DNA from 2 places in the Klebsiella sp. PK01 genome. Region 2 is predicted to be linked to the other one. Evidence: predicted binding sites of a transcription regulator. Region 2 holds the regulator's gene; the other holds the start of a gene.
What was found. Region 2 encodes PhoB, which activates phosphate uptake and scavenging genes when phosphate is short. Its sites were predicted from a motif close to CTGTCATAAAACTGNCNNAT; they were not measured.
Positions count from the first base shown of each region.

Region 1: pstS (phosphate ABC transporter substrate-binding protein PstS) is a predicted target of PhoB. The motif match lies at 12,116-12,135, and genes of this name have one in related genera.

Region 1 covers NZ_JBYEZM010000005.1:22,095-38,241, forward strand. The annotation lists gene atpA (F0F1 ATP synthase subunit alpha) at 1-1,379, shown strand, start outside; gene atpG (F0F1 ATP synthase subunit gamma) at 1,430-2,293, shown strand; gene atpD (F0F1 ATP synthase subunit beta) at 2,320-3,702, shown strand; gene AC22LX_RS16405 (F0F1 ATP synthase subunit epsilon) at 3,723-4,142, shown strand; gene AC22LX_RS16410 (TerD family protein) at 4,221-5,468, opposite strand; gene AC22LX_RS16415 (DKNYY domain-containing protein) at 6,056-7,606, opposite strand; gene glmU (bifunctional UDP-N-acetylglucosamine diphosphorylase/glucosamine-1-phosphate N-acetyltransferase GlmU) at 7,863-9,233, shown strand; gene glmS (glutamine--fructose-6-phosphate transaminase (isomerizing)) at 9,419-11,248, shown strand; gene AC22LX_RS16430 (hypothetical protein) at 11,417-11,995, shown strand; gene pstS (phosphate ABC transporter substrate-binding protein PstS) at 12,222-13,262, shown strand; gene pstC (phosphate ABC transporter permease PstC) at 13,388-14,347, shown strand; gene pstA (phosphate ABC transporter permease PstA) at 14,347-15,237, shown strand; gene pstB (phosphate ABC transporter ATP-binding protein PstB) at 15,284-16,057, shown strand; gene phoU (phosphate signaling complex protein PhoU) at 16,107-16,147, shown strand, end outside.
Region 2 covers NZ_JBYEZM010000004.1:140,312-156,458, forward strand. The annotation lists gene rdgC (recombination-associated protein RdgC) at 1-625, opposite strand, end outside; gene mak (fructokinase) at 717-1,622, shown strand; gene sbcC (exonuclease subunit SbcC) at 1,674-4,808, opposite strand; gene sbcD (exonuclease subunit SbcD) at 4,805-6,007, opposite strand; gene phoB (phosphate response regulator transcription factor PhoB) at 6,227-6,916, shown strand; gene phoR (phosphate regulon sensor histidine kinase PhoR) at 6,938-8,233, shown strand; gene brnQ (branched-chain amino acid transporter carrier protein BrnQ) at 8,646-9,965, shown strand; gene proY (proline-specific permease ProY) at 10,089-11,462, shown strand; gene malZ (maltodextrin glucosidase) at 11,610-13,427, shown strand; gene AC22LX_RS13950 (LysR family transcriptional regulator) at 13,424-14,326, opposite strand; gene AC22LX_RS13955 (hydrolase) at 14,604-15,245, shown strand; gene AC22LX_RS13960 (antibiotic biosynthesis monooxygenase) at 15,429-15,974, shown strand; gene AC22LX_RS13965 (amidohydrolase) at 16,000-16,147, shown strand, end outside.

The DNA.
Region 1 (16,147 bases), on a different contig from region 2:
TGCCGGGTAACCGTTACGCTATCGCACTGAACCTGGAGCGCGACTCCGTTGGTGCGGTTGTGATGGGTCCGTATGCTGACCTCGCCGAAGGCATGAAGGTTAAGTGTACTGGCCGTATTCTGGAAGTTCCGGTCGGTCGTGGTCTGTTAGGCCGCGTGGTGAACACCCTGGGTGCGCCGATTGACGGTAAAGGTCCTGTTGAGCACGATGGCTTCTCGCCAATCGAAGTTATCGCTCCGGGCGTTATCGATCGTCAATCCGTAGACCAGCCGGTGCAGACCGGTTACAAATCTGTTGACGCCATGATTCCAATCGGCCGTGGCCAGCGTGAGCTGATCATCGGTGACCGTCAGACCGGTAAAACCGCGATGGCAATCGATGCGATCATCAACCAGCGTGATTCCGGCATCAAATGCGTATACGTAGCTATCGGCCAGAAAGCGTCCACCATCTCTAACGTGGTGCGTAAACTGGAAGAGCACGGCGCGCTGTCCAACACTATCGTTGTTGTGGCGACCGCTTCTGAATCTGCTGCGCTGCAATACCTGGCGCCGTATGCCGGTTGCGCAATGGGCGAATACTTCCGCGACCGCGGTGAAGATGCGCTGATCGTTTACGATGACCTGTCTAAACAGGCTGTTGCTTACCGTCAGGTTTCCCTGCTGCTCCGTCGTCCGCCAGGACGTGAAGCATTCCCGGGCGACGTGTTCTACCTCCACTCCCGTCTGCTGGAGCGCGCATCCCGCGTTAACGCGGAATACGTTGAGAAATTCACCAATGGTGAAGTTAAAGGTAAAACCGGCTCCCTGACTGCGCTGCCGATTATCGAGACGCAAGCGGGTGACGTTTCCGCATTCGTTCCGACCAACGTAATTTCCATTACCGATGGTCAGATCTTCCTGGAAACCAACCTGTTCAACTCCGGTATTCGTCCGGCGGTTAACCCGGGTATCTCCGTATCCCGTGTTGGTGGTGCTGCTCAGACCAAGATCATCAAGAAACTGTCCGGTGGTATCCGTACCGCGCTGGCGCAGTATCGTGAACTGGCTGCGTTCTCTCAGTTCGCATCCGATCTGGACGAAGCGACTCGTAAGCAGCTGAGCCACGGTCAGAAAGTGACCGAACTGCTGAAACAGAAACAGTATGCACCTATGTCTGTAGCACAGCAGGGCCTGGTACTGTTCGCTGCTGAACGCGGTTACCTCGAAGATGTGGAACTGGCGAAAATCGGTAGCTTCGAAGCCGCTCTGCTGGCTTACGTTGACCGTGACCACGCTCCGCTGATGCAAGAGATTAACCAGACCGGTGGCTATAACGACGAGATCGAAGGCAAGCTGAAAGGCATCCTCGACTCCTTCAAAGCAACCCAGTCCTGGTAAAGTCTGGCGGCTTGCCTTAGGGCAGGCCGCAAGGCATTGAGGAGAAGCTCATGGCCGGCGCAAAAGAGATACGTAGTAAGATCGCAAGCGTCCAGAACACGCAAAAGATCACCAAAGCGATGGAGATGGTCGCCGCCTCCAAAATGCGTAAAACGCAGGATCGCATGGCGGCCAGCCGTCCATATGCAGATACTATGCGCAAAGTGATTGGTCACCTTGCGAACGGTAATCTGGAATATAAGCACCCGTACCTGGAAGAACGCGACGTTAAACGCGTGGGCTACCTGGTGGTGTCGACCGACCGTGGTCTGTGCGGTGGCTTGAACATTAACCTGTTCAAAAAACTGCTGGCGGATATGAAAGCATGGTCCGATAAAGGCGTTCAGTGCGACCTCGCAATGATCGGCTCTAAAGGCGTGTCTTTCTTTAACTCCGTGGGCGGCAATATTGTGGCCCAGGTGACCGGTATGGGTGATAACCCGTCCCTGTCCGAACTGATCGGCCCGGTAAAAGTGATGTTGCAGGCCTACGATGAAGGCCGTCTGGACAAGCTTTACGTTGTCAGCAACAAATTTATTAACACCATGTCTCAGGCTCCGACCATCACTCAGCTGCTGCCATTACCGGCTTCAGAAGATGATGATCTGAAACGTAAGTCCTGGGATTACCTGTATGAGCCCGATCCGAAAGCGCTGCTGGATACCCTCCTGCGTCGTTATGTGGAATCTCAGGTTTATCAGGGCGTGGTAGAAAACCTGGCCAGCGAGCAGGCCGCCCGTATGGTGGCGATGAAAGCCGCGACCGATAATGGCGGCAGCCTGATTAAAGAGCTGCAGTTGGTATACAACAAAGCTCGTCAGGCCAGCATTACTCAGGAACTCACCGAGATCGTCTCGGGGGCCGCCGCGGTTTAACCAGGTTATTTCGTAGAGGATTTAAGATGGCTACTGGAAAGATTGTCCAGGTAATCGGCGCCGTGGTCGACGTCGAGTTCCCTCAGGATGCCGTACCACGCGTGTACGATGCCCTTGAGGTACAGAATGGTAATGAGAGCCTGGTGCTGGAAGTTCAGCAGCAGCTCGGCGGTGGCGTAGTTCGTGCTATCGCCATGGGTTCTTCCGACGGTCTGCGTCGTGGTCTGGAAGTTAAAGACCTCGAGCATCCGATCGAAGTCCCGGTAGGTAAAGCGACTCTGGGCCGTATCATGAACGTCCTGGGTCAGCCGATCGACATGAAAGGCGACATCGGCGAAGAAGAGCGTTGGGCTATCCACCGCGCGGCGCCTTCCTATGAAGAGCTGTCCAGCTCTCAGGAACTGCTGGAAACCGGCATCAAAGTTATCGACCTGATGTGTCCGTTCGCTAAGGGCGGTAAAGTTGGTCTGTTCGGTGGTGCGGGTGTAGGTAAAACCGTAAACATGATGGAGCTGATCCGTAACATCGCGATCGAGCACTCCGGTTACTCCGTGTTTGCGGGCGTCGGTGAGCGTACTCGTGAGGGTAACGACTTCTACCACGAAATGACCGACTCTAACGTTCTGGATAAAGTATCCCTGGTTTACGGCCAGATGAACGAGCCGCCGGGAAACCGTCTGCGCGTTGCGCTGACCGGCCTGACCATGGCTGAGAAATTCCGTGACGAAGGTCGTGACGTTCTGCTGTTCGTCGATAACATCTATCGTTACACCCTGGCCGGTACTGAAGTATCTGCACTGCTGGGCCGTATGCCTTCAGCGGTAGGTTATCAGCCGACTCTGGCGGAAGAGATGGGCGTTCTGCAGGAACGTATCACCTCCACCAAAACCGGTTCTATCACCTCCGTTCAGGCGGTATACGTACCTGCGGATGACTTGACTGACCCGTCCCCAGCAACCACCTTTGCGCACCTTGACGCAACCGTGGTACTGAGCCGTCAGATCGCGTCTCTGGGTATCTACCCGGCCGTTGACCCGCTGGATTCCACCAGCCGTCAGCTGGATCCGCTGGTTGTTGGTCAGGAACACTACGACACCGCGCGTGGCGTACAGTCCCTGCTGCAGCGTTATCAGGAACTGAAAGACATCATCGCCATCCTGGGTATGGATGAACTGTCTGAAGAAGATAAACTGGTGGTAGCTCGCGCTCGTAAGATCCAGCGCTTCCTGTCCCAGCCGTTCTTCGTAGCAGAAGTATTTACCGGTTCTCCGGGTAAATACGTTTCGCTGAAAGACACCATCCGTGGCTTTAAAGGCATCATGGAAGGCGAATACGATCACCTGCCGGAGCAGGCGTTCTACATGGTCGGTTCCATCGAAGAAGCCGTGGAAAAAGCCAAAAAACTTTAACGCCTTAATCGGAGGGTGATATGGCAATGACTTACCACCTGGATGTCGTCAGCGCAGAGAAACAAATGTTCTCTGGCCTAGTCGAGAAAATCCAGGTAACGGGTAGCGAAGGTGAACTGGGTATTTTCCCGGGTCACGCGCCGCTGCTCACCGCCATTAAGCCTGGTATGATTCGCATCGTTAAACAGTTCGGTCACGAAGAGTTTATCTATCTGTCCGGCGGCATTCTTGAAGTGCAACCGGGCAACGTGATCGTTCTGGCCGATACGGCAATTCGCGGTCAGGACCTCGACGAAGCACGAGCCCTGGAAGCGAAACGTAAAGCGGAAGAGCACATCAAGAGCTCTCACGGCGACGTGGATTACGCTCAGGCGTCCGCGGAACTGGCCAAAGCGATCGCTAAACTGCGCGTTATCGAATTGACCAAAAAAGCGATGTAACACCGGCTTGAAAGCTAAAAGCCAGTCTGGCAACAGACTGGCTTTTTTTATGCTTAATGACCTACCCTGAGTTTAGAATCAGATGTATTGTTTACTTCCGCTACGGTTGTTAGGTCTGCCTTTAAAGACGGCAGGGCCATTCATCGTGAGTTCCAGGCTGTTGTCTTGTCGGCGGGTTAACCAAGGAGTGGATTCACTCATCGGTTTAGATGTCACACCTGATGGATATAATTCGATAGTATCCTGATCTATTTCAATCAGGCCAATAACGTAGGTATAAATACAGCTACTGAAGAAACCTTTCTTTTTCGTGAAATCAAAAGAGCATTCTACAATCTTGTCACCATACTCCATGCGCATTTTCGGTTTTAATGACGCTACGGCTACCACACCGTTACTGACGGCGGAATAGACACTACATACCAGCGCAATTTTCCCACCCGCCAGTCGGGATATTTCAGGGTTAATTTCTACCTTTTCAACGCCAGGCGCAGAAAGACTTGCGCTAACGACGTCGCCCGTATGGTAAACCCAGGGTTTTTTATTAAACGCACCTGATTTATCCGGCGCCTGAATGAGGGACATATTACCGTCAGGCCACAGAATTCCTACTCGTAAATCCAGGTCATCATTATCGCGACCATCGCCGTTATCTACCCATGTGGCGCTAATCGTAATTTTTGGGGGCGCATCGCTTCCCTTTATAAGCGAAACGCGGTGTTTATCTTCTGGTTTTTTGAGCGAAACTACCGCATTGTTTATATTAGGTTTTTGTAAGCCAGCAGTTGCAGGCGCCGGTTCACTTTCTACCTCGACACCATACATATTACAAAGCCCGACCAGGCCTGAGGAAAATCCCTGCCACACGGATCGGGCTTTAAATTGACCGTTATGCACATATAATTCCAGCACGATAATCCCAGTCTCCTGATTAAATGAACCGGGAGCTAGTTCCAGTATTTGTTCGCCCGCTTTTATTTGTGCCTGCAGATCGTTAACAGTAGAAAACCCCGCAGCGCTTCCGTCTTGAGTCAATGTGATGGCTATTTTCGTGATGCCAGCTGGTAGCTTTGATAAATCAAAATGAATGCTATGGGACATCACATTATTTTGTAGTTCAGGTTGTATAAACATAGCACAACCAGAGCTATGCTTTTGAGCGTTAAAAAACACCATGCCGTTATCATCTTCCGTCTTTCCTGATGCAGTCAGTAAAAAAGCGGTAAGGTTGATATCCAGCCCATTGCCAGTCCGATGGGAAACGGTGACCAATCCAGTTGGCGCGTTTAAAGACGAGTTTTCGCCAGGTGTGAGGTATTTATGCATGGTTAATTGTTCTTAATTATTGTGGCATAATTTTTTGAGTCTACACTTTTTATTTTCTCTTGGCTTTTGATTTTATTATTGAGCTAGGTTATATATTTTCTGGATTTATTTAATTAGCTATTATTTTTAATAAGTGGGTTCGGCTAATTAAATATCAGAATTAAATATAGAGAGACCTTCAGGTTCCTGTTCGTAGCATAAAAAGTGCGAGGCCCTCCTTCTTTGTTATTGATTAGTTAAATGATGAGGCGTAGACTCTGTTTTGTGATGTGTATCACAAAAAAACATAACCCGCACCTGCAATCTGGAAATCATCATGAAACTGTTCCACAAAATCATCGCCAAATTTAGCGCCCTGAGCTTCTAATCGCTGCGCTACCACCCTGTTTTCACACACTATCGCTCATTCAAACGCCAACATATGTGATGTGAATCCGCGGACAAGAGGTCGCATGAGGGGGGATGCTGGTCACTTAAGGCGATCGGCATTTTTGTCAGGGTATGGTTCGTCACTGCGGTGAGTGCCCTGGGAGAATTTGTCCCCTCAATTCCCTTCTTCATTTCAGTAGAACAAAGGCCTGGTCATTTCAACAATCACCTTTGTTATCGTCGATGAACTGCTTTGTTTTTTTATCCTGAACTTTGGCTAATTCACCCTTAACTATAAAGTAACGGTATTCCTTATCGCTTAGAACGAATGTTCCTGGGGTTGTGTTTTTATCTTTATCCCAATGTAATCTTTTCTTGTTTTTTTCACCACATTTAAACAATGTCTTACGATTATCGATGCTTTGATTCGCTTCATCATAAATCACCCCATGGCTATCAATAAATTTTGAATAATCATAACTCATTAGAAAATCCGAAAAAACGACGGGGCCACGTCTATCATATTTATCTCTTCTATTATGATTTTCGAGATTATATAAAGTGTTGTTGATAATGAGGTACGCGCTTCCGCTATATTTTGCTTTAACAAGAAAGTAAATCTTGTCCTGTGGAGTGATGTCTATTTTATATATATCTTCATGATGGTGTTTGTTTATTTGTACCCATATATTATTTTTTGTACGAATAACAGTGTAACCATCATTCTTCATCGTATTATAAATACTATTATCAGGAAGGTAGCATTCCAGATGGGGAAAGCCAGGAACCGGGCACACAGGTGTTACGAGCGCCGGTGGGATACCCGCTAGCGTTTCAATAGCCTTTCCATAGTAAAAAAGGTGCTGGTTATCTGTGGATAAACCCCGACCACTTGGCAGCGCATAGAGATTGGCAGATATGTCGTTACGAGGCGTTAAAATTAAATTACCTTGTTGATTTTCTATTTTATAAATTTGCTTTCCGGTGCTAATTAATGATTCATTGATCAGATTGACTTCACCGGTAACTGGCACATCCAGAGGTTTTTCTAAGTAATAAATATTGTTCTTATCCCATGCCAGATTACATCCGAGAGAGTATATGTCATGCTCTTTCATTTCGTATGCTTTGAATGATTGAGGGTCGGCGTTTTTTATTTTTGTTCCTTTATAATAAACGTTCTTGTCATCTATGATGTAATTTATCCTACTATACCCACAGTTGTGATTTGGTTCTTTTATTATATTTATACGATTGACGTTAATATTGAGTGAATAATAGTGTTTTTTTTCACGTTCAATTTCCGGAAGGATATTTAAGTCAGGTGTCATGCAGATAACGCCAGCACAACCAGAGTGCCGATTATATGTCCTGCTATTGTAATTAGTATACCAGGCTTTGTTGTTTTTTAATACATAAGGGCTATCTGGTATTGGTTTGTAATTGCTGCCGCATGACATTTTTTCAACTTTGCCATCGTCGTGCCAATATTCCGTGCATGAATGAAATTTCGCATAGCATGCTGAAGTATTAATAAATAACAATAAAGTAAGGATAATTCCGAATTTTAATTTATGCATTGTATTACGCTTCCTGTGCGGATTAACGAGCAGCCTGTTCCTGGCTAACGGCATAGTGAAATAAAAATGAGCTAGCTCAGCGTAAACCAAAATGCCCATAGAGACTATTGAAATGAAACCATCACTGCTTCGCTGGCTAAACAGACTCGCCCATCCATTTGCATAAATGATAAAATGCATATTAATCATAAGATGGTATCCATTTACTCATGCTTTATTTATGTATAAAAAAAACAGCAAAAGCAGTGAGATAGGCGACTATCTCTCTCCCTGTCATCGTTTTTCAGCGTTAAACTGATTTGCGATGGTGAAAAATAGCGCCCTAAAATGGTGTATAGCATTGAGCCTGGACGTTTTCTCCGCGTCTCGTTTCATGATGAAAAATATGTAGCAATTTCAACGTGAAAGGCTTTTACTTTTCGTTCTAACAGCTGTCAGGATGCGTATGTCAAACAGTGCGATGAGCGTGGTTATCCTTGCCGCAGGCAAAGGGACCCGCATGTATTCCGATCTTCCTAAGGTGCTGCATACTCTGGCCGGGAAGCCAATGGTTCAGCACGTCATTGATGCGGCTAAAGATTTAGGCGCTGCCGCGGTACACCTGGTGTACGGCCACGGCGGCGATCTGCTGCGTCAAACGCTGCATGAAGATAACCTCAACTGGGTGCTGCAAGCAGAGCAGCTCGGTACCGGCCATGCGATGCAGCAGGCGGCGCCGTTCTTCAATGATGATGAAGATATCTTGATGCTCTATGGCGATGTGCCGCTGATTTCGGTTGAAACGCTACAGCGCCTGCGCGCCGCAAAACCGCAGGGCGGCATTGGCCTGTTAACGGTGAAGCTGGATGATCCAACCGGTTATGGGCGCATCACGCGTGAAAATGGCCAGGTAACAGGCATCGTTGAGCATAAAGACGCCAGCGAAGCACAGCGCCAGATTCAGGAGATCAATACCGGGATTCTGGTTGCTAACGGCGCGGACCTGAAACGCTGGTTGGCGAAGCTCACTAACAATAACGCCCAGGGCGAATACTACATCACCGATATTATCGCGATGGCTCATCAGGAAGGTCATGAGATCGTTGCGGTGCATCCACAGCGTCTGAGCGAAGTTGAAGGGGTGAACAACCGTCTGCAACTTTCGCGTCTGGAACGAGTATATCAGTCAGAGCAGGCAGAAAAACTGCTGCTGGCGGGCGTGATGCTGCGCGATCCGGCGCGTTTCGATCTGCGCGGCGTGCTGAAACACGGGCGCGATGTCGAAATTGATACTAACGTTATTCTGCAAGGTCATGTTGTGCTGGGCGATCGCGTGAAGATCGGCGCCGGCTGCGTCATCAAAGACAGCGTCATCGGTGATGACTGCGAAATCAGCCCGTATAGCGTGGTTGAAGATGCGCAACTGCAGGCTGCCTGCACCATCGGCCCGTTTGCGCGTCTGCGTCCGGGGGCTGAACTGCTGGAAGGCGCTCACGTTGGCAACTTTGTCGAAATGAAGAAAGCCCGTCTGGGCAAAGGTTCGAAGGCAGGACACCTCTCCTACCTCGGCGACGCTGAAATTGGCGACAACGTTAATATCGGCGCAGGTACCATCACCTGTAACTATGATGGCGCAAATAAGCATAAAACGATCATCGGCGATGACGTGTTTGTCGGTTCTGATACGCAACTGGTCGCGCCGGTCAGCGTCGGTAACGGCGTGACGATTGCCGCGGGCACCACCGTCACGCGTAATATTGCTGACAACGAACTAGTGCTAAGTCGCGTGCCGCAGGTCCACAAACAGGGCTGGCAGCGTCCGGTAAAGAAAAAGTAGTTTTTAGATTGTCGCCGGGTGAGAGTTCGCCCGGCGAACCAGGATGAGAGGATCAATATAGGTCCCCATCCGCAGGCAGTACCATAAAAATAACCCCACTCTCTACAAGGCTCGGGGCGCCCGTAAAGGGCAAATACAGGTCAGCGACAACGCATGGCATATCGCCATTATCAGGAAATTTAACTATGTGTGGAATTGTTGGCGCAGTCGCGCAGCGTGATATTGCTGAAATCCTTCTCGAAGGTTTACGTCGTCTGGAATACCGTGGCTATGACTCTGCTGGTCTGGCTGTGGTCGATAACGAAGGTCATATGACCCGCGTTCGTCGTCTCGGTAAAGTTCAGATGCTGGCTCAGGCGGTAGAAGAGCAACCGTTACACGGCGGTACCGGGATTGCCCATACCCGCTGGGCGACGCACGGCGAGCCGTCTGAGAGCAATGCGCATCCGCATGTTTCTGAACATATTGCGGTGGTCCATAACGGGATCATCGAGAACCATGAGCCGCTGCGCGCCCTGCTGCAGTCTCGCGGCTATGTCTTCGTCTCCGAAACCGATACCGAAGTTATCGCGCATCTGGTGCACTGGGAGCTGGAACAGGGCGGCACCTTGCGTGAGGCCGTACTGCGCGCAATCCCGCAGCTGCGCGGCGCCTATGGTACGGTGATCATGGATACCCGCGATCCGGGGACGCTGCTGGCGGCACGCTCCGGTAGCCCGCTGGTCATTGGCCTGGGCATGGGCGAAAACTTTATCGCTTCTGACCAGCTGGCGCTGCTGCCGGTGACCCGCCGCTTTATCTTCCTCGAAGAGGGCGATATTGCCGAAGTTACCCGTCGTACGGTGGTTATTTTCGATAAATCCGGCGCGGAAGTGAATCGCCAGGAGATCGAATCTAATCTGCAGTATGACGCCGGTGATAAGGGGATTTATCGCCACTATATGCAGAAAGAGATTTACGAACAGCCGAACGCGATTAAGAACACCCTGACCGGGCGTATCAGCCATGGCGAGGTCGATCTCAGCGAACTGGGGCCGAATGCCAACGCGCTGCTGTCGCAGGTTGAGCATATCCAGATTGTTGCCTGCGGAACCTCGTATAACTCCGGGATGGTCTCCCGTTACTGGTTCGAAGCGTTAGCCGGTGTGCCGTGCGATGTCGAGATTGCTTCCGAATTCCGCTACCGCAAATCCGCGGTGCGCCGCAACAGCCTGATGATCACCCTATCCCAGTCCGGTGAGACGGCGGATACCCTGGCGGCGCTGCGCCTCTCTAAAGAGCTTGGCTATCTGGGTTCGTTGGCCATCTGCAACGTTCCGGGCTCCTCGCTGGTGCGCGAGTCCGATCTGGCGTTGATGACCAAAGCCGGTACCGAAATCGGCGTGGCATCGACCAAGGCCTTTACCACTCAGCTGACCGTGCTGTTGATGCTGGTGGCGAAACTGGCGCGTCTCAAGGGCCAGGATGCGGCTATCGAGCAGGATATCGTGCATGGCCTGCAGGCGCTGCCGAACCGTATCGAGCAGATGCTGTCGCAGGATAAGCGCATCGAACAGCTGGCGGAACGTTTCTCCGATAAGCAGCACGCGCTGTTCCTTGGCCGCGGCGATCAGTACCCGATCGCGCTGGAAGGGGCGCTGAAGCTGAAAGAGATCTCCTATATTCATGCTGAAGCTTATGCGGCGGGCGAGCTGAAACATGGCCCGCTGGCGCTGATTGATGCCGAAATGCCGGTTATCGTGGTGGCGCCGAACAACGAACTGTTGGAAAAACTGAAATCCAATATTGAAGAAGTTCGCGCCCGCGGCGGTGAACTGTACGTCTTCGCCGATGGAGACGCCGGTTTCAGCGGCAGCGACAACATGCACATCATCGAGATGCCGCATGTCGAAGAGGTGATTGCGCCGATCTTCTACACCGTGCCGCTGCAGCTGCTGGCTTATCACGTTGCGCTGATCAAAGGCACCGACGTTGACCAGCCGCGTAACCTGGCGAAATCGGTGACCGTAGAGTAATCAGGCTGTACGGACCGACACTCTTTTGAGTGACGCTATAATCCGGTATTTCTGCAAAGGGATGCCGGATTTTTTTATCCGCTATCAACGGTTGATAGTGTGTTTGTGGATAGAGTTACGCCATTGCTTATAAAAAACCATTAAATTTTACTCAGTGGCGATTCTAAAATGAAAAACTTATGTGGTAATAATTTCTTAGCGCTTCTCAAGCATGGTGTGGAAATCGATCAACTTATCAAGCGAAGAGATAGAGATGAGATCGCGCAGCATACAACAACAGATATGATGAGCTTGTCTCATGGGCAACGCTTATCACCTTCTCCGCTAGTTCCTGCTTGTATTTATTTGATATTAATTGTTATTTTTTCAGTTAATGCGGCTTTTATATTGCAGAGTCTCCAACTTACTCCGCCCCGTTTTCTGGCTTTCTACTTTCCGCTGCTCTTAGGGGTTATTGTTATAACTAGCGTAGCTGCAGGGTTAGTAGGTCGAGGTCATGCTGTTGGATTACGTATTTTTATGTACCTATATCTCGCCAATTTGTTTGTTTTTTGTATAGTGCTGGCGCTTGCCGTCATCGCAGATGAAGCTATTGCTGCCAATAAGGTCATTCTTTTTATGTGTGAGATAGCCGTACTCTGGTTAGGCCGTAGATTGATGAATGGAACGGCTTTTACCCTGTTTACGCTTTATCGCCGTACGATCAGGCTTGCTATGGTTGCCCAACATCTCAACGTTGCCAGGTGATTTTACGTTATCCATAATCATGTAATAAAAGCAAAATCTTCCTGTCATATGACCAAAAGATAAAAATGTAATTAATTGATATTATTAATTTTATTTTAGGTTTTCTTACTTTCCCCTGGTGTGTCATAAAACTGTCATAATTCGTACATTTTACTGTCACCTGTTTGTCCTATTTTGCTCACCATAGCTTCGAAACAACGGTTTACGAATCCCAGCAGGAGACATTATGAACGTTATGCGTACCACCGTCGCAACAGTTGTCGCCGCGACCTTATCGATGAGCGCTTTCTCTGCTTTCGCAGCAGCAAGCCTGACTGGCGCAGGTGCAACTTTCCCTGCTCCGGTGTATGCCAAATGGGCTGATACCTATCAGAAAGAAACGAGCAATAAAGTTAACTACCAGGGTATTGGTTCCTCTGGCGGCGTTAAACAGATTATTGCCAACACCGTGGATTTCGGTGCTTCTGATGCTCCTCTGGCTGATGACAAACTGGCGCAGGAAGGCCTGTTCCAGTTCCCGACCGTGATCGGCGGCGTGGTGCTGGCGGTTAACCTGCCGGGCGTTAAATCCGGCGAGCTGGTGCTGGATGGTAAAACCCTCGGCGACATCTACCTGGGCAAAATCAAAAAATGGGATGACGAAGCGATCGCTAAACTCAACCCTGGCCTGAAGCTACCGGCTCAGAACATCGCTGTGGTTCGCCGCGCGGATGGTTCCGGTACTTCATTCGTCTTCACCAGCTATCTGGCGAAAGTGAACGAAGAGTGGAAATCTAAAATTGGCGCAGGATCTACCGTAAACTGGCCGACCGGTCTGGGCGGTAAAGGCAACGACGGTATCGCGGCCTTCGTTCAGCGTCTGCCGGGCGCGATCGGCTACGTCGAGTATGCTTACGCTAAGCAGAATAACCTGGCTTACACCAAACTGCTGTCCGCTGACGGCAAGCCGGTCAGCCCGACGGAAGATAACTTCGCTAATGCGGCGAAAGGTATCGACTGGAGCAAGTCCTTCGCTCAGGACCTGACTAACCAGAAAGGTGAAAATGCATGGCCGATCACCTCAACCACTTTCATCCTCGTCCACAAGGCCTCCAATAAGCCGGAGAATACCGCGGAAGTGCTGAAGTTCTTCGACTGGGCATATAAAAACGGCGGCAAAGAAGCGAATGCGCTGGATTACGCCAGCCTGCCGGACAGCGTGGTTGAGCAGGTTCGCGCCGCATGGAAAACCAACGTGAAAGACAGCAGCGGTAAAGCGCTGTACTAATACCCGCGGAATGTCGAGCTGCCGGCTAGCTTCCTGCAGCTCGAATTATTTCGGGTATAGCATTACCTTTGCCCGTAAGCTCAGTAAAATGCTGGCTTTTTGGGCCCGAACTTAAAGAGTAACCTATGGCTGCAAGCAAGCCGGCATTCAACCCTCCGGGGAAAAAGGGTGACATGATCTTCAGCGCGCTGGTAAAACTGGCTGCGCTGATTGTGCTATTGATGCTGGGTGGCATCATCGTTTCCCTCATCATCTCTTCATGGCCAAGTATTCAGAAATTTGGCTTTTCCTTTTTGTGGACCAAAGAGTGGGATGCGCCGAATGAGATCTTCGGTGCGCTGGTACCGATTTACGGGACTCTGGTTACCTCCATTATCGCGTTGTTGATCGCCGTTCCGGTGAGCTTCGGCATCGCGCTGTTCCTGACTGAACTCTCCCCAGCCTGGCTAAAACGCCCGCTGGGTATCGCTATTGAGCTGCTGGCGGCGATCCCAAGTATCGTATACGGCATGTGGGGCCTGTTTATTTTTGCCCCGCTGTTTGCGACTTACTTCCAGGAACCAGTCGGCAACGTCCTGTCGACGATCCCCTTTGTCGGCGCGCTGTTTGCCGGCCCGGCGTTCGGTATCGGCATCCTGGCGGCCGGCGTCATTCTGGCCATCATGATCATTCCTTATATCGCCGCGGTAATGCGTGACGTCTTCGAGCAGACGCCGGTGATGATGAAAGAGTCCGCTTATGGGATCGGCTGCACCACGTGGGAGGTGATTTGGCGCATCGTGCTGCCGTTTACTAAAAACGGGGTGATTGGCGGCGTCATGCTTGGTCTGGGGCGCGCGCTGGGCGAAACCATGGCGGTCACCTTTATCATCGGCAACACCTATCAGCTCGACAGCGCTTCGCTGTATATGCCGGGCAACAGTATTACCTCGGCGCTGGCCAATGAATTCGCGGAAGCGGAAAGCGGCCTGCACGTAGCGGCGCTGATGGAACTGGGCCTGATCCTGTTCGTTATCACCTTTATCGTTCTGGCCGCGTCGAAGTTCATGATTATGCGTCTCGCTAAGAACGAGGGGGCACGCTAATGGCAACGATCGAATTGCAAACCACCGCCGAACTGGCGGAATCCCGTCGCAAGATGCAGGCTAAGCGCCGCCTGAAGAACCGCATCGCCCTGACCCTGTCGATGGCGACCATGGCATTCGGCCTCTTCTGGCTTATCTGGATCCTGATGTCGACCATCACGCGTGGCATCGACGGCATGAGCCTGGCGCTGTTTACCGAAATGACGCCGCCGCCGAATACCGCGGGCGGCGGTCTGGCGAACGCCCTGGCGGGCAGCGGCCTGCTGATCCTGTGGGCGACCGTCTTTGGTACGCCGCTGGGTATCATGGCCGGTATCTATCTGGCGGAATATGGCCGTAAGTCGGTACTGGCGGAAATCATCCGCTTTATCAACGATATTCTGCTTTCCGCGCCGTCTATCGTCGTGGGTCTGTTTGTCTACACCATCGTGGTGGCGCAGATGCAGCATTTCTCCGGCTGGGCGGGCGTTATCGCGCTGGCGCTGCTGCAGGTGCCCATCGTGATTCGTACCACTGAAAACATGCTGAAGCTGGTGCCGGATAGCCTGCGTGAAGCAGCCTATGCGCTGGGGACGCCGAAATGGAAGATGATTTCCGCGATCACCCTTAAGGCGTCGGTATCCGGCATTATGACCGGTATCCTGCTGGCCATTGCCCGTATCGCCGGGGAGACGGCGCCGCTGCTGTTCACCGCGCTCTCCAACCAGTTCTGGAGCACCGATATGATGCAGCCGATCGCCAACCTGCCGGTGACCATTTTTAAATTTGCCATGAGTCCGTTCGCGGAATGGCAGCAACTGGCATGGGCCGGGGTATTGATTATTACCCTGTGCGTCTTGCTGCTGAATATTCTGGCGCGCGTTGTCTTCGCGAAGAAGAAACACGGTTAATTTTTGCGGCGCGGCCTAAGCGGCGCCGAATGAGGAAGAGATTGAGATGAGTATGGTGAACGCGAATCCGGGTAAAATTTCAGTTCGTGACCTGAACTTCTACTACGGCAAATTCCATGCCCTGAAGAACATCAACCTGGATATCGCTAAGAACCAGGTGACGGCGTTTATCGGCCCGTCAGGATGCGGTAAATCCACTCTGCTGCGTACGTTCAACAAGATGTTTGAGCTGTACCCGGAGCAGCGTGCGGAAGGCGAAATTCTGCTGGATGGCGACAATATTCTCACCAATACCCAGGATATCGCGCTGCTGCGCGCGAAGGTGGGGATGGTATTCCAGAAGCCGACGCCGTTTCCGATGTCCATCTACGACAACATCGCCTTCGGCGTGCGCCTGTTTGAGAAGCTGTCGCGAGCCGATATGGACGAGCGCGTGCAGTGGGCGTTGACCAAAGCCGCATTATGGAATGAAACCAAAGATAAACTGCACCAGAGCGGGTATTCTCTCTCCGGTGGTCAGCAGCAGCGTCTGTGTATCGCCCGCGGTATCGCGATTCGCCCGGAAGTGCTGCTGCTCGATGAACCTTGCTCAGCGCTGGACCCGATCTCCACCGGGCGCATCGAGGAACTTATCACCGAGCTGAAGCAGGATTACACCGTCGTTATCGTTACCCACAACATGCAGCAGGCTGCGCGTTGTTCCGACCATACGGCATTTATGTATCTCGGCGAGCTGATTGAATTCAGCAACACGGACGATCTGTTTACCAAGCCCGCTAAGAAGCAAACTGAAGATTATATTACTGGCCGCTACGGTTGATTGCCCTTCTGCTTTCAGGTGCTAACCCGATGGGCAATCAGGAGACATCATGGATAACTTAAATCTTAATAAACATATTTCCGGCCAGTT
Region 2 (16,147 bases):
CGCGGATCACGCCGCCATCTTCCAGCATCGCTTTCAATTCAGCTTCGTCAAGCAGCTGGAAGCCCTGAGCCACGCTACCGGAGCGCACCCATTCGGTCAGCGTCAGCTCGATCGGATTTTCCAGCGTCAGCGGCACCACCGGCAGCGAGCCCAGCGTTTTACGCAGCAGCGCCAGCGTATCTTCCGCTTTCTTCGCGCTGGCGCAGTCCACCATGATCAGGCCATTGACGGTATCGATCCACATCATCGTCTGGCTGAAGCGGCTAAAGGCGCGCGGCAGCAGCGAGTGCAGCACTTCATCTTTCAGCGAATCTTTTTCCGTTTTCTTCAGCTTGCGGCCCTGATCGGCTTCGAGCTTGAGGATCTTCGCTTCCAGCGCCTGTTTGATCACCGGCGACGGCAGGATCTTTTCTTCTTTACGGGCGCAGATAACGATCTGGCCGTTTGCCGTATGCGTCAGCGCGTCGCTGTGCGATCCCATCGGCGATACCCAACCGGTTTTCGCCATATCCTGGCTGCCACAAGGGGTAAATGTCAGCTCGGCCAGCTGTTTTTCCATCTCTTCGGCGCGCAATTCGATATCGCGGCTCAGACGGTAAACCATTAAATTTTTGAACCACAGCATGATAATTTCCACGGCTTTGTCGTTAAATCAGGCGGGCATGATAGCGAATTGTCGCTATGCTTGCATTGTTAATCGGGGTGAGGAGCAGACTGTGCGTATTGGTATTGATTTAGGTGGAACAAAAACAGAAGTCATCGCCCTGAGTGAGCAGGGCCAGCAGTTATTTCGCCACCGCTTGCCAACCCCGCGGGAGGATTATCGCCAGACCATCGAGACCATTGCCTCGCTGGTGGAGATGGCCGAGCAGGCGACCGGGCAGCGCGGCACCGTCGGTATGGGCATCCCCGGCTCGATTTCGCCATATAGTGGGGTGGTGAAAAACGCCAACTCGACCTGGCTGAACGGCCAGCCCTTCGATAAAGACCTCAGCCTGCGCCTCAATCGTGAGGTCCGGCTTGCCAACGATGCTAACTGCCTGGCGGTTTCGGAAGCGGTCGATGGCGCGGCCGCGGGGGCGCAAACCGTGTTTGCGGTCATTATCGGTACCGGCTGCGGCGCGGGAGTGGCGTTGAACGGGCGCGCGCATATCGGCGGCAATGGTACAGCCGGCGAATGGGGACACAACCCGCTGCCGTGGATGGATGAAGATGAGCTGCGCTATCGTCAGCAAGTGCCTTGTTATTGCGGCAAGCAGGGGTGTATTGAAACCTTTATTTCCGGCACCGGTTTCGCCACCGACTTTCAGCGGCTAAGCGGAAAACCGTTAACCGGCAGCGAGATTATGCGCCTGGTGGGGGAAGGTGACGAAAAGGCCGAACTGGCGCTGCGCCGCTACGAGCAGCGGCTGGCGAAATCGCTGGCGCACGTGGTGAATATCCTCGATCCGGATGTCATTGTGTTAGGCGGCGGGATGAGCAACGTCGAACGTCTGTATCAAACGGTTCCGGGGCTGATGAAACAGTGGGTATTCGGCGGAGAATGCGAGACGCCGATTCGCCAGGCGATGCATGGCGATTCCAGCGGCGTACGCGGCGCGGCATGGCTGTGGCCGCTATAATCTCATTCCCTCTCCCCCCTGTGGGGAGAGGGTTAGGGTGAGGAGAAGACTTCACTCCACCGCAAACGCTTTCTCCAACCGGCTGTATCCCAGACCGTTTATCTTTTTCACTTTAATCTGCACCGGGATGCGTTCTTTCATCGCCTCGACGTGGCTAATCACGCCAATAACTTTGCCGCTGGCGTTAAGCGCGTCGAGCGCATCCAGCGCGGTATCCAGCGTTTCGCTATCCAGGGTGCCGAATCCTTCATCAAGGAAGAGCGAATCAATTCGCGTCTTATGGCTCACCAGGTCAGATAGCGCCAGCGCCAGCGCGAGGCTCACAAGGAAGCTTTCGCCGCCGGAAAGCGTGCGGGTATCGCGCACCGCGTCGGCCTGCCAGGTGTCCACCACTTCCAGCTCCAGCGCCTCGCTGGCTTTGCGTTGCAGCAAGTAGCGACCATGCAGGCGGTTGAGCTGCTGGTTAGCCAGCCACACCAGATTATCCAGCGTCAGCCCCTGGGCGAATTTACGGAACTTATCGCCCTCTTTTGAACCAATGAGCGCATTCAGCCAGGCCCAGTCTTCGACCTGCTGCGCTGCTTGTTCCATCTGCTGGCGTAATGATTGCTGGCGCTGTTGGTTATCGCTGTTTTGCTTCAACTGCTGGCGGATCTCACCCTGACGGGCGCTGTTTTCCCGCAACTGGCGCGCCAGTTGCTCCAGCCTATTCTCTCGCTGCTCCAGCGGCTGGTTGATATCAATATCGCCGGGCGGCTGTTGCTGATGGCGTTCAAGCGACGCCTGCGCCCGCAGGGCCAGCGTTTGGTTCTGCTGAACTTCTTTTTCCAGCGTCTGCTTGAGTTGTTCCAGCCGCTGGCGGCTAGCCTCGTCAAGCAAAGCGGCAAGAAAGGCCGTTTGGTCGGCAAACGGGCTGGCGGCCAGCGCGGCGGTAAACTGCTTTTCGCTTTCCTTCACCTGCGCCTGCTGCTGGCTTTCCTGCTGGCCCAGCGTTTGCCACTGGCTCTGTAGCGCCAGGCAATCATCATGCACCTGCCGCCAGCCCTCCAGCGGCGCGGGAACGACGGTTTCCGTTGACTCGGGCAGCGTCTCAAGCAGCGGCGTTAGCTGCTGGCGTTGCTCCTGCAGCGCGGCGGCTTCATTTTGTTTCGCCTGCCAGCTGTGGGTCTCGGCTTCGCGCTGGGCCAGCCAGTCGTTAGCCTCCGCGGCAGGCGGAAGCGCCAGGGAATAAACCTCCAGTTCCGCCTGCAGCGCGCGACGGCGCTGTTCGAGATCCTGCTGTAACTGCTGGAGCTGCTGCTGGCTCTCCTGCTGTTGCGCCTGCCAGGCCAGTCGTTGTTGATGCTGATACAGCTGCTGTTCATGCTGCTGTTGGCTATCAAGCCAGCCGGCAATATCATCCTGCGGCGTTAGCGCGATCGCTAATTCCGCGAGGGTGGCTTGCCATTGAGAGGTGAGCGCTTGCTCCTGCTGCAGAAGCGATGTTTTCTCGTCAGCGTCTTTTTGCTGTTGTTTAAGCAACGCTTCAAGCTGGCCGCGCAGCTGCGCGCCTTCTTCCGCCAGCTGTCGCACTTCCCGATCCAGCGCGTCGCGGCGGGTTTGGTTGATGCCGGGCACCAGCGCCTGGTATTCCGCCACCGCCGGATGATGTTCGGAACCGCACAGTGGACAAGGCGCGCCTGGCTGCAGGCGGGCGCGCTCGGCTTCCAGCCCGGCGATACGCGCTTCCAGTTCGCAGATGGCTTTTACATCGCTGAGCTGTTGATTTTTTTCCTTCCACGCCTGGCGGCGCTGTTGTAGCGCGGCTTCAAGCTTCTCTTTTTCCTGCTGTGAGGCGTTTTCCGCGCTCTGTAGCTGCTGCAGACGCAGGAACAGCGGCTGCAGCTGGCGATGGAGGGTTGAGAGCTGCTGGCGCAGCGGGCGGGCGGCGGCATGCTGTGCCAGCTCGCGGCTGACCTGCTGCGCGTCGAGGGTTAGCGCGGTGGCCGGCAATTCGCCGAGCTTACGGCTGGCATCCTGCAGGCGCTGCTGTAGCGTCAACTCTTGCTGAGCGTCGCGGTTAAGCTGCTGGAAGGTGGCTTTCCAGCCTGCCAGCGCCGTACTCCACTGCAGGAATCGCTCGTGCGCTTTAAGCCACTCATGCAACGATTGCTGGCTGGATTCTAGTTGAGCCAGACGTTGTTGGGCTGCCAGGCGGATCCCGGCGCGACGGCGCAGGCTGTCCTGTAAGCGAGTATTTACTTCCTCAACCTGACGGCGGGTTTGCGCCAGCGCGGTACTGTGTTCCTGCAGCCGCGACCATAATGGTCGCAGTTGCTCTGCCGGCTGCGCGGTTTGTAGCGCCGCCAGCTGCGGCGCGGCGGCTTCCTGCGCCAGTAACGCCTGCTGTAAAGCGGCCTGCGCCTGGGTGGCTTCCGCGTTTAGCTCCTGACGGCGGCGTAGCCACTGTAGGGCATTTTGCTGGCGGGTCTGTTCGGCAAGCTGCTGCTGTTCTTCAGCAGTAAGTACTTGCAAACTTTGCTGTAACGCCTGCTGCTGCTCATCATTTAACAGTACGACGCCGGAGGCCTGCGCCTGCAGCTTTTCCAGCTCAATGCGGGCGAGTTTATGTTTTTCAAAGACCTGCGCGGAAATTTGCCCGTAAATTTCAGTCCCGGTCAGCTCTTCCAGCAGCTCGGCGCGCTCTTTCGGTTTGGCATTGAGGAAAGCGGCGAATTGTCCCTGCGAAAGCAGCATTGAACGGGTAAAGCGCCCATAGTCGAGGCCGGTAATTGATGCCGTCAGCTCCAGTTTGTCTTTGACCTTGTCGGCAAGAATTTTACCGTCGTCGCAGCGCGCCAGCTCAACGCGCGGCGCCTGTAGATTGCCATCCGGCTGGTTGCGGGCGCGGTTCTGGCTCCAGAAGGCGCGATAGGCGGTGCCCCGGACCTCAAATTCAACTTCCGCCAGGCACTCGGCGGTGTCGCGGGTCATCAGATCGTTTTGCGATTGCGATACGCTGCTCAGGCGCGGCGTTTCGTGGTACAGCGCGAGACAGATGGCATCTAACAGGGTGGTTTTCCCGGCGCCGGTCGGCCCGGTAATCGCGAATAACCCATTGCTGGCGAATGGTTCAGCGGTAAAGTCGATTTTCCATTCGCCTTTCAGCGAGTTAAGGTTTTTCAGACGTAGGCTCAGGATTCTCACAGGTGTTCCTCACCGTTCAGGCTATGCAGCGTTTCCGTAAACAGTTGCTCCAGCCGCAGTTGCTGTGGAGCATCAAGAGTTTCCAGCGCCAGGCGGCGGGCAAACACCTCTTCCACCTGCAGTTCGCTCAGCGTTTCTCGCTGAACGCCGGCCAGAATGCGTTCACGCTGGGCGCGACTGCGGCGCACCAGCAGCACTTCCACCGGCAGCGATTCGGTCTGCTGCTGAATTTTTCTTTGGATATCGTGCAGATATTCATCGCTGGTGATTTCGATATCCAGCCAGACCGGCGGCTGCTGCGCGCTATCCTGCCACTGCTGAAGCTGTTCGGTGATGCTGGCGAAATCGCCTTTCAGTACCGCCAGCGGCTGGGTGATCGGCACCGGCAGCGGCGTCACCTCGCTGAGCTTGCCCTCCCTGAATGAGACCAGATTAACGCTTTTGTTTTTTCCGGTTTCATCAAAACTCAGCGGCAGCGGCGAACCGCTGTAGCGAATATGCTCGCAGCCGCCAACCAACTGGGCGCGATGAATATGGCCGAGCGCGATGTAATCGGCGGGCGGAAAGCGGTTGGCCGGGAAGGCGTCGAGGGTACCGATATAGATTTCACGGACCGCGTCGCTTTTGCTGGCGCCGACGGTGGTGAGGTGGCCGCTGGCAATAATCGGTAGTGCCCGTTCGCCGCGCAGATCGCAGGCCTGCTGATATTGCTGCTGATAGTAGTCGCTGATGGCGGTGAGCAACTGCTGCTGTTTTTCGCCGCTGGAGTGGCCAGCCTGGCTGACCACCAGTTCGCGCGGGCGCAAAAACGGCACCGGGCAGAAGACCGCGCCGGGCGCGCCGTCGCGCCGCGGCAAGATAAAGGGCGCGTGGCCGGCGTTGGCGACCACGGTGGTTTTCAGGAAGGCGAGTATTTCGCGCGACTCGTTTAACGTCGCCACCGAATCGTGGTTGCCCGCCAGCACCACCAACTGGCAGCCGGTTTGCTGCAGCTGAACGACAAAACGGTTATACAGTTCGCGGGCGTAGCTCGGCGGAGAGCCGGTATCAAAAATATCGCCGGCGACGATAATGGCATCCACCTCGTATTCCTGCGCGCGTTCCAGCAGCCAGTCGAGAAAGGCGGCGTGTTCGTCCGCGCGGCTTTTGCTGTAGAAGTTCTGGCCGAGGTGCCAGTCGGAGGTATGAAGGATGCGCATAAAAATTCCGTTGCGATAAAAGCCAGGCGGCCATTATAACGTTGATCCTGCCGCCCGTATTCCTTTTGCCCTATTACGGCGAGACAGGATGCGTTAAGTGCGTGTCATCATTCAAAATCCGCATTCATCAGACGGTCATTTTTTCATAAATCTGTCACAAATCTGACGCATAATGGCCGCGCACTTCTATACTGATGGCTAAAAAACACAGGGTAAATAATGGCGAGAAGAATTCTGGTCGTTGAAGATGAAGCTCCAATCCGCGAAATGGTCTGCTTTGTTCTGGAGCAAAACGGCTTTCAGCCCGTTGAGGCGGAAGATTTTGACAGTGCGGTGAATCAACTCAATGAACCCTGGCCCGATTTGATTCTCCTCGACTGGATGTTGCCGGGCGGATCGGGGCTACAGTTTATTAAACAGCTTAAGCGCGAAGCGATGACCCGCGATATTCCGGTGGTGATGCTGACGGCGCGCGGCGAAGAAGAAGATCGCGTTCGCGGTCTGGAAACCGGCGCGGATGATTATATTACCAAGCCGTTTTCGCCGAAGGAGCTGGTGGCGCGAATTAAGGCGGTGATGCGGCGTATTTCGCCAATGGCGGTTGAAGAGGTGATTGAGATGCAGGGGCTGAGCCTGGATCCTTCCTCGCATCGCGTCATGACCGGTGAAAATCCGCTGGATATGGGGCCGACCGAGTTTAAATTATTACACTTCTTTATGACCCACCCGGAACGCGTATACAGCCGTGAACAGCTGCTGAATCACGTTTGGGGAACCAACGTTTACGTTGAAGACCGGACGGTGGATGTGCATATTCGCCGCCTGCGCAAAGCGCTGGAACATAGCGGCCATGACCGAATGGTACAGACGGTTCGCGGCACGGGATATCGTTTCTCCGCCCGTTTCTGAATTTTGACAGGAGTGTGACCCGTGCTGGAACGGCTGTCATGGAAAAGGCTGGCGCTTGAGCTTTTCTTATGTTGTATCCCGGCCCTGATCCTCGGGGCGTTTTTCGGTCATCTGCCGTGGTTTTTACTGGCGGCGGTGACCGGGTTGCTTATTTGGCATTTCTGGAATTTGTTACGTCTGTCATGGTGGTTGTGGGTCGATCGCAGTATGACGCCGCCGCCGGGAAGCGGCAGTTGGGAACCGCTGCTGTATGGTCTGCATCAAATGCAGATGCGTAATAAAAAACGTCGCCGCGAGCTGGGAAGCCTTATCAAGCGCTTTCGCAGCGGGGCGGAATCCTTACCCGATGCGGTGGTGCTGACCACCGAAGAGGGCGCCATCTTCTGGTGTAATGGCCTGGCGCAACAAATCCTTAATCTACGCTGGCCGGACGATAGCGGGCAGAATATCCTCAACCTGCTGCGCTACCCAGAGTTTGCTAACTATCTGAAAAACCGTGATTTCACCAAGCCCCTTAATCTGGTGCTCAATAACGCCCGTCATCTGGAAATTCGCGTGATGCCTTATAGCGATAAACAGTGGTTGATGGTGGCGCGCGATGTCACGCAAATGCACCAGTTGGAAGGCGCGCGGCGTAACTTTTTCGCCAACGTCAGCCACGAGCTGCGCACGCCGCTCACCGTACTGCAGGGTTATCTCGAGATGATGCAGGAGCAGGTGCTGGAAGGGCCGACGCGGGAAAAAGCCCTGCATACCATGCGTGAGCAAACGCAGCGGATGGAAGGGTTGGTGAAGCAGTTGCTGACGCTCTCGCGTATTGAAGCCGCGCCGGTGCTGGCGATGAACGATAAAATCGACGTCCCGATGATGCTGCGGGTGGTTGAGCGCGAGGCGCAAACGCTAAGCCAGGGTAAGCATCAGTTGCACTTTAGCGTCGACGAAACGCTCCAGGTGATGGGTAACGAAGAGCAGTTGCGCAGCGCGATTTCCAATCTGGTGTACAACGCCGTAAACCATACGCCAGCGGGAACCGAGATCCGCGTCGTCTGGCAGCGGGCGCCGCACGGCGCGCTGTTTAGCGTTGAGGATAACGGCCCGGGCATTGCGCCTGAGCATCTACCCCGGCTAACCGAGCGGTTCTACCGCGTCGACAAGGCGCGCTCCCGGCAAACCGGCGGCAGCGGTTTAGGGCTGGCTATCGTGAAACACGCGGTCAGCCATCACGAAAGCCGCCTGGAAATCGAAAGTACGGTCGGGAAGGGAACGCGCTTTAGCTTCCTGCTGCCGGAACGTTTAATTGCCAAAAATGTCGCCTGACGCGGCGTTTGTCAGCTTTCCTTGCCAATGACCAGCTTCGGCTGGTCATTTTCATTTGCAGTCAACTTTACGTTGCGTATTAAACGAACGCCTGGTTATTTATTGTTCGCATGATTAGCCACGCGTTTTGCGTCGTTATGGTCAATTAATCCAGGTTCAAAATCATAGTTAGCATAATCATCTGGTTTTACGATCCCACCTTGCTTTAAAACGTTATAAGCGTTTAAATTGCCCCCTATGCAGTCCCGGTAAGACTGCTTTTGCGTGGTAATTCAAAAAACAATTCTTTTCCACGCCGCTTCGAGAGCATATCTCGCTGAGTTTACAGGCAATGGCCGCTGTATCATCCCGAAAGGAAGGCACGGTATTTTTCCGTTTTTACAACACCACATCCACAGGCAGTAATGAATTTATGACCCATCAGTTAAAATCTCGCGACATCATCGCGCTGGGCTTTATGACCTTCGCGCTGTTCGTTGGCGCAGGCAACATTATCTTCCCTCCGATGGTTGGCTTACAGGCCGGCGAACACGTCTGGACCGCAGCCATTGGCTTCCTGATTACCGCCGTGGGTTTGCCGGTGCTAACGGTAGTCGCGCTGGCGAAAGTCGGCGGCGGCGTTGAGCGTCTGAGCTCGCCAATCGGCAAAGTTGCGGGCATTCTGCTGGCCGTGGTGTGCTACCTGGCGGTTGGGCCGCTGTTCGCGACCCCGCGTACCGCCACCGTTTCATTTGAAGTGGGGATTGCTCCGCTGACCGGCGACGGCGCGCTGCCGCTGCTTATCTATAGCGTTATCTATTTCGCGCTGGTGATTCTGGTTTCCCTCTATCCGGGCAAACTGCTGGATACCGTCGGCAATTTCCTGGCGCCGCTGAAAATTATCGCCCTGGTCGTGCTCGCGGTGGCCGCGGTTATCTGGCCGGCTGGCCCGATTAGCGACGCGATGGAAGCCTATCGTACCGCGCCGTTCTCTAATGGTTTCGTCAATGGCTATCTGACCATGGACACGCTGGGGGCGATGGTCTTCGGTATCGTTATCGTCAATGCCGCGCGTTCCCGCGGCGTTAGCGAAGCCCGATTGCTGACTCGCTACACCGTCTGGGCTGGTCTGATGGCCGGCGTGGGCCTGACGCTGCTGTACCTGGCGCTGTTCCGCCTGGGTTCCGATAGCGCGACGCTGGTCGATCAGTCGGCAAACGGCGCGGCTATTCTGCACTCCTACGTGCAGCATACCTTCGGCGGCGCGGGCAGCTTCCTGCTGGCGGCATTGATATTTATCGCCTGTCTGGTCACCGCGGTTGGCCTGACCTGCGCCTGCGCTGAGTTCTTCGCGCAGTATCTGCCGCTGTCGTATCGTTCGCTGGTGTTTATTCTCGGCCTGTTCTCCATGGCGGTTTCTAACCTGGGGCTCAGCCATCTGATTCAGATCTCGATTCCGGTGTTAACCGCTATTTATCCGCCGTGTATCGCACTGGTGGTATTAAGCTTTACCCGCGGTTGGTGGCATAATTCCTCCCGCGTTATCGCGCCGGCAATGTTTATCAGCCTGATGTTTGGTATCATTGACGGTGTTAAAGCATCGGCGTTCGCAGATATCCTGCCGCAATGGACCGCGAGCCTGCCGCTGGCAGCGCAAGGTCTGGCATGGTTGCTGCCAACCGCGGTGATGGCTGTGCTGGCCGCGATCATCGATCGCGCAGCGGGTAGCCCGGTGGTCTCAAAAGCCCACTAACCGACGCTTTACGCAGGTGTTTAACCACGGGACTTAAGGTCCCGTGGTTTTTTGTTTTTTTGGTCATTCCCTTTTGCGTTTTGCCCCCGCAAAGCACAAACGAGAAAAACGGCATGGAACACGATGGAAAGTAGTAACAAGCTTAAGCGCGGGCTAAGTACCCGGCACATTCGCTTTATGGCCCTTGGTTCCGCTATTGGTACCGGCCTGTTCTATGGTTCGGCTGACGCCATTAAAATGGCGGGGCCGAGCGTATTGTTGGCATACATTATCGGCGGCGTGGCGGCGTATATCATCATGCGCGCGCTGGGCGAAATGTCGGTGCATAACCCTTCCGCCAGCTCTTTCTCGCGTTATGCGCAGGAGAACCTCGGCGGGCTGGCCGGCTATATCACCGGCTGGACCTATTGTTTTGAAATCCTGATCGTCGCGATTGCCGACGTGACCGCCTTCGGTATCTATATGGGCGTCTGGTTCCCGACGGTGCCGCACTGGATATGGGTACTGAGCGTGGTGCTGATTATCTGCGCCGTCAATCTGATGAGCGTGAAGGTGTTCGGCGAACTGGAGTTCTGGTTCTCATTCTTTAAAGTCGCCACGATTATCATCATGATCCTCGCCGGTTTCGGCATCATCATCTGGGGTATTGGCAACGGCGGTCAGCCCACCGGGATTCATAACTTATGGAGTAACGGCGGCTTCTTCAGTAACGGCTGGCTGGGGATGGTGATGTCGCTGCAGATGGTGATGTTCGCCTACGGAGGAATTGAGATTATCGGTATCACCGCCGGTGAAGCGAAGGATCCGGAAAAATCCATTCCGCGGGCGATTAATTCGGTGCCGATGCGTATCCTGGTGTTCTACGTGGGGACGCTGTTCGTCATTATGTCTATCTATCCCTGGAACCTGGTGGGGACTAACGGCAGCCCGTTCGTGTTGACCTTCCAGCATATGGGAATTACCTTTGCCGCCGGCATCCTGAACTTCGTGGTGTTAACCGCCTCGTTGTCGGCGATTAACAGCGACGTATTCGGCGTTGGTCGTATGCTGCACGGAATGGCCGAACAGGGGAGCGCGCCGAAGGTATTCGCCAAAACGTCGCGTCGCGGTACGCCATGGGTGACGGTGCTGGTGATGACCGTGGCGCTGCTGTTTGCGGTCTATCTCAACTACATCATGCCGGAAAACGTCTTCCTGGTGATTGCCTCGCTGGCGACCTTCGCCACGGTGTGGGTGTGGATTATGATCCTGCTGTCGCAAATCGCTTTCCGTCGTCGCCTGTCGCCGGAAGAGGTTAAGGCGCTGAAGTTTAAAGTGCCGGGCGGCGTGGCCACCACCGTGGTCGGCCTGCTGTTCCTGGTCTTTATCATCGCGCTTATCGGCTACCATCCGGATACCCGCATATCGCTGTACGTCGGCTTTGCGTGGATCGCGCTGCTGCTCGTTGGCTGGAAAATTAAGACCCGCCGCGACCGTCAGTTAGCCCAGGCGCAGTAATTCTCCGCTCTTCCGGGTCCGGCTTTGCCGCGGCCCGGAAAAATCACATCCTCCTCCTTTCTCCTCCCCCAATTATTCTATTGATGATGAGTTATACGCCGGTTCTCTGTGGCAAGGTGTGGCCATTACGCAAAAAGAGGAATGATGATGTTGAAGGCCTGGCACCTGCCGGTTGCTCCTTTTATTAAAGAGCAGCAGGAACGACTCGTTATCACATTGTGGCTAAGCGGCGAAACAATGCCGCAGCGCATTACGCTGCGCGCGGAAGAAGACAATGAAGAGCTGTCGTTGCCCATGCAGCGCCTGCGCCAATCCCCACACGCCGATGTCGTCGCCTGGCGTGGGGAGATCAACCTGACGAACGGCCAGCCGCGCCGCCGCTATAGCTTTAAGCTGCTGTGGGCGGACCGTCAGCTGTGGTTTACGCCGCAGGGTTTTCAGCGTTTTCCGCCCGCACGGCTGGAGCAGTTTGCGGTTGATGTGCCGGATAGCGGCCCGCAGTGGGTCGCCGATCAGGTCTTTTATCAAATTTTCCCCGACCGTTTCGCCCGTAGCGAGGCGCGAGAAGCCGGGCAGGACCAGGTTTATTACCACCATGCGGCCGGCCAGGATATTGTGCTAAAAGCGTGGGATGAGCCGTTAACCGGCGAGGCGGGCGGTTCGACCTTTTATGGCGGCGATCTCGACGGTATTAGCGAGAAGCTTCCTTATCTGAAGCAGCTTGGCGTGACCGCGCTGTATCTCAACCCAGTATTCGTCGCGCCCAGCGTACATAAATACGATACCGCTGATTACCGCCGTGTCGATCCGCAGTTCGGTGGCGATGCCGCGCTGCTGCGCCTGCGCCACAATACGCAGCGTGAAGGGATGCGGCTGATCCTCGACGGCGTGTTTAACCATACCGGTGACTCGCACCCGTGGTTCGATCGCCACCAGCAGACGAGTAACGGCGCCTGCCATCGGCCGGATTCACCGTGGCGTGAGTGGTTTAATTTTTCCCCGGACGGGGTAGCGCATAACTGGCTGGGTTACGCCAGTCTGCCAAAACTTGACTACCGTTCATCGAGCCTGGTTAATGAAATCTATGCTGGCGAAGACAGCGTGGTGCGCCACTGGTTAAAAGCGCCGTGGAGTATGGACGGCTGGCGGCTGGACGTGGTGCATATGCTGGGCGAAGATGGCGGCGCGCGCAACAACCTGCGCCATATTGCCGGTATCACCCAGGCGGCGAAGCGGGAGCAGGCGGAGGCTTTTGTATTCGGCGAACATTTCGGCGATGCGCGCCAGTGGCTGCAGGCTGATGCCGAAGATGCGGCGATGAACTATCGCGGTTTTACCTTCCCGCTGTGGGGGTTCCTCGCTAATACCGATATCTCCTACGATCCGCAGCACATCGATGCGCAGACCTGTATGGCGTGGATGGACAACTATCGCGCCGGACTGTCGCATCAGCAGCAATTGCGGATGTTTAACCAACTGGATAGCCACGATACCGCGCGTTTCAAATCCTTGCTGGGTAAAGATGTGGCGCGACTGCCGCTGGCGGTGGTCTGGCTGTTCTGCTGGCCGGGCGTTCCGTGTATTTACTATGGTGATGAAGTCGGCGTCGATGGCAACAACGATCCCTTCTGCCGTAAACCCTTCCCATGGGATCCGGCACTGCAGGATGAAACCTTGTTGGCGTTATATAAACGTATGACCACCTTGCGTAAGGGGCATCAGGCGCTGCGCTACGGCGGCTGCCAGGTCATCTATGCGGAAGATAACGTGGTGGTCTTTGTTCGCGTTTATAAACAGCAGCGGGTGCTGGTGGCGATAAACCGCGGTCACGCCTGCGAGGTGGTAATCGACGCATCGCCGTTGCTGGAGGGGAAAACGTGGCAGCGTAAAGAAGGCGCGGGCGACATGCACGATGATGTGCTGAGTCTGCCCGCGATTTCCGCTAGCGTCTGGTGTAGCCGTTAACGGTAGAGCTGGCTCAGACAGCTGTCTTCGAGAATAGCTTCTCGCCACCAGCGCTGAGCCAGACCGTTATTGCCGCTACGCCAGGCCATATAGGTAATATCTTTCTCACGGCTCGAAATCACCGGTTTCTCCAGCAACTCACCGCTCTCCAGCCACGGGCGGGCGATGTGGCGGGGCAGGAATCCGCACCCCAAACCGGCGCGCAGGAGCGCGACTTTGGTGGCGAAATCATCGACCCGGATTTGCTCCTGCTCATCGAGCAGGTTGCTGTTCAATGGATGACAGTAGCGGGCGCTATCGCTAATAACCACCGCGCGATGCAGGCTAAGCTGTTTGTTGGTCAGCGGTTGGGTCGTTTCCGCCAGCGGGTGGCCGGGCGCGACAACGAACACGTTGTCCATCGCGCCGAGCATTTTCCACGACCATTCCGCTGAAGTCGGCGGTTCGTTAATCGCCCCAAGAATAATATCCGCGCCGTTGTGAGTCAGCTCTTCCCACGAGCCTGCCAGGGTATGGTGGGTAAAGTTGAGGCGGGTTTGCGGATATTGCGCGTAAAACTTTTCAATCAGCGGCAATAGGGCCTGGAAAGGAAAAGAGTCGTCCAGCGCAATCGCCAGATCCCGCTCCCAGCCGGAACTCAGCAGCTGCGCCTGTTTTTCCAGATCGTTGGCGGCATTGAGCAGCAGGCGCCCCTTTTCCAGCATCATTTTACCGGTATCGGTAAATTTCGCCCGGTGTCCGGAACGATCCAGCAGACTGATGTTTAGATCGCTTTCCAGTTTTTGGATCATGTAGCTCAGCGCGGCGGGGGTTTTAAATAGCGACTCGGCCGCCAGCGCGAACGAGCCATGTCTATCCAGAGCATCAAGAATCAAAAGTACATCAAGGTTTAAACGCATTAGTTTCGATCCGTCAGTCTAATAATAACGTTGTTTTACCGAAGGGCCATGTTCAATTCCAGTGAATAAATTAGAACAGTTTCCCGTAATTTTTTGATTAGCTTTATTTAAATATTCAAACGGCCATTATTTTTACTCAAGTGAATTAAAACGGAAAGAATTCTTTAATAACTCGTTAGAAATTACTGACTATACTCATCATGCGTTATTGGCCACAATCAGCACAGCACAACGGCAGTGTATTATCTTCCTAACTAATTGATTAATAGGATGTGTTATGTCTATTCGTGAACTGATTGATCCGTCTAATTCCACCCTTATTTTTATTGACCACCAGCCGCAAATGGCTTTTGGTGTGGCCAATATCGATCGCCAGACGCTGAAAAATAACACCGTCGCGTTGGCCAAAGCGGGTAAGATTTTTAACGTTCCGGTTATTTATACCTCTGTCGAAACCAAAAGCTTCAGCGGCTATATCTGGCCAGAACTGCTGGCGGTTCATCCTGAAGTGAAACCGATTGAACGTACTTCTATGAACTCCTGGGAAGACGCCGGTTTTGTTAATGCGGTAAAAGCCACTGGACGTAAAAAACTGATTATTTCCGCGCTGTGGACCGAAGTGTGCCTGACTTTCCCGGCGCTGATGGCGCTGGAAGCAGGTTATGAAGTGTACGTGGTAACCGATACCTCCGGTGGTACCTCCGTTGACGCTCACGAGCGCGCCATCGACCGTATGGTGCAGGCCGGCGCCGTGCCGGTGACCTGGCAGCAGGTTCTGCTGGAGTACCAGCGCGACTGGTCACGTAAAGAGACTTACGACGCGGTGATGGATCTGGTTCGCGAACATAGCGGCGCCTACGGTATGGGCGTGGATTATGCTTATACCATGGTGCACGGCGCGCCGGAACGTAAAGCCTAAAACACTTCACCCTGCAAGCTGCCTCTTTGTTGGCTTCGTTTGCCCGCCCCGGTCACTGACTGATGTCAGCTCCCGGGGAAGGGCAATCTTGCCGCCTCAATGCGGCATGAATGATTTTGTGTATTGTCATTTATGGCTGATGGCGGGGGAAATCCCGCCATTCCCTGAAGCAAGGAATACTTAATGGCGCAACAGAAATCAGTGACGCTGGTCATCAGCCATCATCTCGATCCGCAAAACGGCCAGCGGTATGAAGCATGGTTGGGGAAAATCATGCCGGTTGCGGCGGAGTTTCCCGGCCATCTCGGCGCCAACGTGATCCGTCCGGCAGCCGGGCAAAATCTCTGGAGCGTGATTATTCGCTTCGACACCATTGAACATCTCTACGCCTGGACGCAGTCGGAAACCCGTCGTGAATTAGTCGCGGAAATCGCGCCGTATCTCAACGATGGCGATCGTACCGAAATCCGCACCGAACCGGCGTTCTGGTTTACCCCGCCTGCTGCCAACATTCGCCAGCCGCTGCGCTGGAAACAGTTTCTGATAACCCTGCTGGTCATCTTCCCGAGTACCAACCTGGTGCCGTGGTTGACCGGCATGGCGCTACCGGAGTTACGGGGAAGCTTGTTACTGCATCTGATTAACGATGCCCTGGTGGTCGCGTTGGTGGTCTGGCTGTGGATGCCAATCGTGACCCGTCTTTTTGCCGGCTGGTTGAAAAAAAACTAGCTCAACCAGCTTAAAGGAGTGTGTTATGTCGCAAACTGCCACACTGATTCTGACCCACGGTCAGATTCATACGCTCGATCGCGCGAACCCACTGGCGGAAGCCGTGGCCATCGCCGAGGGAAAAATTCTCGCGACCGGAAGCCACGATCGAATAATGACGTTCGCCGCCGAGG